One region of the Cupriavidus nantongensis genome, then DNA from elsewhere that is predicted to be linked to it. Evidence: predicted binding sites of a transcription regulator. Region 1 holds the regulator's gene; the other holds the start of a gene.
The links. Region 1 encodes LexA, which represses DNA repair genes until DNA is damaged. Its sites were predicted from a motif close to ACTGTATNNNNATACAGT; they were not measured.
Positions count from the first base shown of each region.

Region 2: A2G96_RS27950 (CppA family protein) is a predicted target of LexA. The motif match lies at 1,267-1,284, and genes of this name have one in related genera.

Region 1 covers NZ_CP014844.1:3,217,659-3,221,059, forward strand. Annotated here, with positions in the region: gene rpsF (30S ribosomal protein S6) at 1-237, opposite strand, end outside; gene A2G96_RS14855 (asparaginase) at 357-1,349, opposite strand; gene lexA (transcriptional repressor LexA) at 1,594-2,247, shown strand; gene A2G96_RS33870 (hypothetical protein) at 2,362-2,532, shown strand; gene A2G96_RS14865 (hypothetical protein) at 2,578-2,922, opposite strand; gene A2G96_RS14870 (hypothetical protein) at 3,105-3,401, opposite strand, start outside.
Region 2 covers NZ_CP014845.1:1,548,456-1,551,856, forward strand. Annotated here, with positions in the region: gene A2G96_RS27940 (pyridoxal-phosphate-dependent aminotransferase family protein) at 1-283, opposite strand, end outside; gene A2G96_RS27945 (GntR family transcriptional regulator) at 454-1,209, shown strand; gene A2G96_RS27950 (CppA family protein) at 1,315-1,599, shown strand; gene A2G96_RS27955 (malate/lactate/ureidoglycolate dehydrogenase) at 1,727-2,830, shown strand; gene A2G96_RS27960 (2-hydroxy-3-oxopropionate reductase) at 2,907-3,401, shown strand, end outside.

The sequences.
Region 1 (3,401 bases):
CTTGAATGCGTGTTCCAGTTCAGCCAGGGTTTCCTTGCCGCATTCGATGTTGAGGCAAACGTAGTGGGCCTTGGCCAGCTTCTGGATCATGTAAGCCATCTGGCGACGGCCCCAGTCTTCCACGCGGTGAACGTTGCCGTTCTGCGAGGTCACGAGCTGCTTGTAGCGCTCGATCATGGCCGGCACTTGTTCGCTCTGGTCCGGGTGGACGATGAAGACGATTTCGTAATGACGCATTGACGCTCCTTTTGGGATTAGCCACCCGGGCGTCACGAGTCCGGTGTGGCAAGGTTGAATAGCCTTAAATTATAGCCCGCCGCGCCGCAACAACGCAAGCCGCTGATTTCACGGACAAATCAGGCGCTGGCGAAGACTGCCTGCAACCGCGCCGGAGCGCGCGCCAGCCCCGCATCCGCCGCCAGGGCGAGCGCCAGCAAGACGCGCGCCTTGTAAGGGTTGAGGTCCGCGGCAGACACGAACACACCATCGGCAGGACTGGGCTGCGGCGGGATCGCCACATGCCCGGCACCGGTACGCGAACTGCGCACGACCGCCACTCCGGCGGCCGCGGCGTCGGCAAGGGCCGCCGCCAGCACCTCGTGGACCGAGCCATTGCCGGCCGCGGCGACGACCAGCCCGGCGACTCCTGCCTGCACCAGCGCATCCACCGCCACCCTGCCCGGCTGGGCGTAGCTGGCTACGATCTCCACCAGCGGCCACGCCGCCGGCATCGGCCCGATCGGCGTTGCCGCCCGGGGCGCACGGGCGAAGCGCACGTAGTCGTCCTGCACGAACCCCAGCGGCCCGCACGGCGAGACAAAGGCATCGACCGCCGACGTATGCGCCTTGGCCACGTCCCGCGCCGCGTGGATCTGCTGGTTCAGTACCACCAGCACACCCTTGCCGCGCGCATCCGGATGGGCGGCGACCCGCACCGCATCGAGCAGGTTCAGCGGCCCGTCCGCCGACAGCGACGTCGACGGACGCATCGCCGCGGTCATCACCACCGGCACCGGGCACGCTTGCGTCAGGTGCAGCGCCATCGCGGTTTCTTCCAGCGTGTCGGTGCCGTGCGTGATCACGATGCCAGCCACGCCGGGCTGCGCCGACCAGTGCCCGACCCGCGCCGCCAGTGCCTGCCACAGCGCGAAGGTCATGTCCTTGCTGTCGACCTGCGCCACCTGCTCGGCCTCGATGCGGGCCAGCGACTGCAACGACGGCACCGCCGCCAGCAATGAGGCCACCGGCACGGTCGCCGCCTGGTAGCGGGCACTGCTGGCGGCGCTGCCGGCCGCACCGGCGATGGTGCCGCCGGTGGCCAATACGACGATGCGAGGCAATTGGGTCATGGGAGCGCGCAAGGATTTTGTTCTGGATAAGGGAAAGGCGATTGTAGCGGGGGCACGCGCCGGGATCAGGCGCCCTGGCCGGCGTCCATGCGACAAGCCTCAAAATTCTGCTTGCACTGACGCCGATACTGTATAAAATCACAGCATACTGTTTAAACATACAGTGCCCGGCCCGCCGGATGCTGGATAACGGACCAGAGCCTCCGTCATCCATCCCAGCGGCCCTGCACGGAACGGCGATCCCATGGCGACCCTGACACCCCGGCAGCAGCAGATTTTCGATCTGATCCGCAACACGATCCGCCGTACCGGCTTCCCCCCTACCCGCGCCGAGATCGCAGCGGAGTTCGGTTTCTCCTCGCCCAACGCCGCCGAAGAACACCTGCGCGCGCTGGCCCGCAAAGGCGTGATCGAACTGACGCCGGGCGCGTCGCGTGGCATCCGGCTGAAGGTCTCGCGCAGCGATTCGGAGCTGCCGGACCAGTTCTCGTTGCCGATGGCCGGCGTATTGCAGCTGACGCTTCCTTTGGTGGGCCGCGTTGCAGCGGGCAGTCCCATCCTGGCCGCCGAGCATATCGACCGCCAGTACCAGGTCGATGCCTCGGTCTTCGATGAGCGTCCGGATTATCTGCTGCGCGTGCGCGGCCTGAGCATGCGCGACGCCGGCATCCTCGACGGCGACCTGCTCGCCGTGCGCCGCGCCAGCGAGGCCGCCAACGGCAAGATCGTGGTGGCGCGACTGGGCGACGACGTTACCGTCAAGCGCCTGCAGCGGCGCGGTGGCCATATCGAACTGATTGCCGAGAACCCGGACTTCACCAACATCATCGTCGAGCCCGGTGAAGAGTTCTCGCTGGAAGGCATCGCCGTCGGGCTGATCCGCTCTTCCGGCTTCTAGCCGGGCACCATCGCAGGCCCTTCGCCTGCGCGGGCCCACCCGCTTCCCTTGCTTTGCAGACGCCGCCCGCCTTGCCGGGTGTTGACCCCGCTTTGCCTAAAAAGAGGTGCCACCATGCCGCAAATCCACCACGTCGCCGCCCGCCGTCCGGTCAAGCCCGTGCCGTTTCGTCAGAGCAAGGGCGTACGCGTCTACCAGGGTACGCAACGCCGCACCATGGTCGGCAGCATGGCGGCCATCTGCCGCATGCTGGAACTTGAAACCACCGAAAAGCTCGCTGCCTGACTGAGATTCGCGGGCGCTCGCCGCGTCGCCAGGCCTCGGTCCCGCTCAGCTACGCGCGCACGCCTTGGCTTCGGCCTCGAGTTCCGTCGGCGTCAGCTGGGGAAACCAGGTATCGGTCTTGCGCAATTCCAGCGCCGTGCCGTCGGCCTGTGCCGTCAGGGAGATCAGGTAGGCGTATTGATATTCACCGCCTGCGGTACTCTGGCCGATACGGATTTCGGTCTGGTTCTTCGCCGGCAGCTGGACCAGCGTCGCCTCATCGCCGAGATTGTTGCGCAGGCATTTTGCGACCTCGGCCATTTTCACCGGCGTAAATAGCCGCATCGGCGGGCGAGCGCGGACGTCCTTCTCGGAAGTACCCGTGGCACACCCTGCCACCATGGTTGCCATCGCTGCGCCAATCAGTGCCGTTCGAACCAACATACCGCCCCCGGGGAATGAAAAACGGCGCCCTTGGACTTGCAGGTATTGTCGGCGCCGGGTGCGGATTTTAACCTGCGCGCGAGCCAGGCGTCATCTCGGTCTTTGCCATTGGCCGGCAACGGCGTCTGGCATGGCAAGGCGCGTACCAGTTACCAGCGCTTGCACTCGATCTTCTCTTCGAATTCCCCGTCGCGCTTCCATTCGCGCTCGATCAGGCAAGGGCCGTCTCGGTATTTCTGCTTTTGCTCGTAACCGCGCGGCCCACGCTTGCACTTGCGCTCTTCCTTGTATTCGCCATCGCGCTTCTGCTCACGCTCCACCTCGCAGCCGCCGCTACGGAACTTCTCCTTGTATTCGCCGCCGCCATGGCGATAGCCGCCGGGATAATCGCGATCATCGGCCTGCGCCAGCGATGGCGCCATCAAGCACAGTAACAACGAGACAGC
Region 2 (3,401 bases), on a different contig from region 1:
GCCCGGTCTCGAACATCAGCACGTGGTCGCCCGGGCTGAGCGTGTTGGTCAGCGCCGCTTCCCAGGCACCGGTGCCCGACGCCGGATAGATGATCACAGGGTGCCGGGTCTTGAAGATTTCCTTGATGCCGGCCAGCACCTTGCGGCCGAGCGCGCCGAACTCCGGGCCACGGTGGTCGATGGTCGGATAGCTCATCGCGCGCAGGATACGGTCCGGCACCGGGCTCGGGCCCGGGATCTGCAGGAAGTGGCGGCCAGAGGGATGGAAATCGAGCTGAACCATGAAATCGTGTCTCCTCGTTGTTTTATGAATTTTGAATGCAATCTACTATAGCAGGGCGATCCGGATGATCCAAGGCGAAAATTGACGGCATGTTGTCGTGGTTAACCCGTGTTTTGAACGAAAAAGGCAAGATACAGTAGAATCCGCGCGAAGCGGACAGAGGATATTGAATGCAAAACTCATATAACGATGACCGGGCCACAGGCGTTGCCGGACCCATTCCGCCGCCGTCGCTGCCGCGCCTGGAACGCCCGCGCCTGCATGACACCGTAGTCGGGCACCTGCGCCAGTGCATCGTCGAAGGCGTGTTCGCGCCGGGCACCAAGCTCAATGAGCGCGAGCTATGCGACACCCTGGGCATCTCGCGCACGCCGCTGCGCGAAGCGCTCAAGGTGCTGGCGGCCGAAGGCCTGATCGACCTGGCGCCCAACCGCGGCGCCAGCATCTCGCGCATGAGCGAGGCCGAAGTCAGGGAGAGCTTCGAGCTGATGAGCGGGCTCGAGGCGTTTTCCGGCGAACTGGCCTGCGAGCGCATCACCGCGGCCGAACTCGCGCAGATCAAGGCGCTGCACTACGGGATGCTGGCCTGCCGCGCGCAGAACGACCTGCCGGGCTACTACAGCCGCAACCAGGAGATTCACGACCGCATCAACGAGGCCGCGCGCAACGGGGCGCTGCGGCAGACCTATCAATCGATCAACCGCCGCCTGCAGGCGCTGCGCTTCCGCTCCAACCAGCAAAGCGGCAAGTGGGACGACGCGGTCGAGGACCATGAAGAGATGATCCGGGCGCTGGAGGCCCGCGACGGCAAGCGGCTGGCGGCGGTGCTGAAGCGCCACTTGCTGGAAAAGCGCGACGCGGTACTGCCGCTGGTGTCGGGTGACGGTACTGAGGCCAAGAATCTTCTTAAAACGACCGACGCGTAGACGCAGCGGCAGCCTTTTTCCCAGCCAGGCCCGGATTTTTCTTGCCTCCTCGCGGATACTGTATATATTTACAGTACCTGTATGGATAAACAGTGGAGTCCCGGCATGGAACACCTGATCCGCGTGCAAAACGACTATGACCGCCAGGTGCTGGCCTGGCTGCGCCGCCGCATCGGCGATGCCGCGCTGCAAAGCGCGGTGCAGCGCCTGGCAGGTTCAAGCAAGCCCTACCTGTCCACGATCTGCCGCAGCCTGGGCATCCGCCCGCCCAGCCGGCGCCAGTTCGCCGCCGAGACATCGCGCATCCACCGCGCGGTAGGCGACAGCTACCTGGCTCGCATCAGGGAAATCCTGGCGAAAGGCCCGGCGCAAGCGTCCCCCCACCAGTAGGCATTTGCCGATCACCGGCCAGGCGCGGACCCTCGCGCACGCGTCGGACGTATCATGAAAGCCCCGTTGCCGTCACACGGCAGCGGGGCTTTTTGTTTCGCAACATATTCCTCCCTCCAAGGCCGACATGAGCGAACTCCGCATTCCCACCCGCGCGCTGCACCAGTGGGTTACCGATCTCTGGCTTGCCGCCGGCAGCAGCCCCAAGGAAGCGCAACAGACGGCCGACCACCTGGTCGGCGCCAACCTGAGCGGACATGACTCCCACGGCGTCGGCATGATCCCGCGCTACGTGCTGGCGTGGCAGGCGGACGAACTGCAGCTGAACCGGCAGGTCAGCGTGCTGCAGGACGGCGGCAGCCTGCTCAGCCTGGACGGCAACCGCGGCATGGGACAGGCAGTGACGGCGCAGGCCATGGAGATGGCCATCGCCCGCGCGGGCGAGCACGGCGTCTGCGTGCTGGGGCTGCGCCAGTCGCACCACCTCGGGCGCGTCGGCCACTGGGCCGAGCAGGCCACGGCCGCCGGCATGATCTCGATCCACTTCGTCAACGTGCTGTCCAAGCCGATCGTCGCACCCCACGGCGGCTACGACGCGCGCTACGGCACCAACCCGTTCACCATCGGCGTGCCGATGGCGGGCGAGCCGCCGCTGGTGCTGGACTTCGCCACCAGCGCCATCGCGCTGGGCAAGGTACGCGTGGCCCATAACAAGGGCGTGCCGGTCGGGGCCGGCTGCCTGCTCGATGCGCAGGGCCAGCCCACTACCGATGCCGCCGTGATGTACCCGTCCGCCGGCATGCCGCAGGGCGCCCTGCGGCCCTTCGGCGAGCACAAGGGCCACGTGCTGGCGGTGATGTGCGAACTGCTCGGCGCCGCAGTGACCGGCGGCCATACCATCCGCCCGGAAACGCTGCGGCACGAGCACGCGGTCTGGAACAACATGCTGGCGATCGTGTTCGATCCCGCGCGGCTCGGCACCAGCACCTCGTTCGGCCATGAAGTCGCGGCCTTTGCCGACTGGATGAAAAGCGCACGGCTGCAGCCCGGGCAGGCCGGCATCCAGCTGCCCGGCGAACCGGAGCGCGCATGCCGCGCCGCCCGCGCGGAGCAGATCCCCATCGATGCCGGCACGCTGGCGCAGCTGGACGACGCCGCCGCGCGCGTGGCGGCGGCGCGGGCCAGCGCGCATCCCGCGCCAGGTCCGCTGTCTGCGCTGGCGCGCGGCTGACTATCATCAGATATGCGCCCGGCGCGGTGCGCCATGCACGCCCGGGTCGATGCCTGATTCACTACCGGACACTGACATGAGCAAGATCGGCTTTATCGGGCTTGGCGTGATGGGCAAGCCCATGGTGCGGCACCTGGTCGATGGCGGGCATGCCGTATTCGCCCATAGCCGCAGCGGCGTGCCGCAAGACCTGCAGGATGCCGGCGTCAGGCCCTGTGCCAGCGCCGAGGACGTGGCCAGGCAGTCGGAGACCATCATCCTGATGCTGCCCGACACGCCCGATGTGGAAAAGGTGCTGTTCGGCGAGCGCGGCGTGGCCGACGGCCTGGCCGATACCGCGGGCGGCGTCACGGTGATCGACATGAGCTCGATCTCGCCGATCGCCACGCGCGAGTTCGCGCGTTGCATCGAAGCCCTTGGCGCGGACTATATCGACGCGCCGGTATCGGGCGGTGAAGTCGGCGCGAAGGCCGGCACCTTGTCGATCATGGCGGGCGGCAAGCAGGAGGTGTTCGACCGCGTGCTGCCCATCCTGCAGCTGATGGGCAAGAACATCACGCGCGTGGGCGCG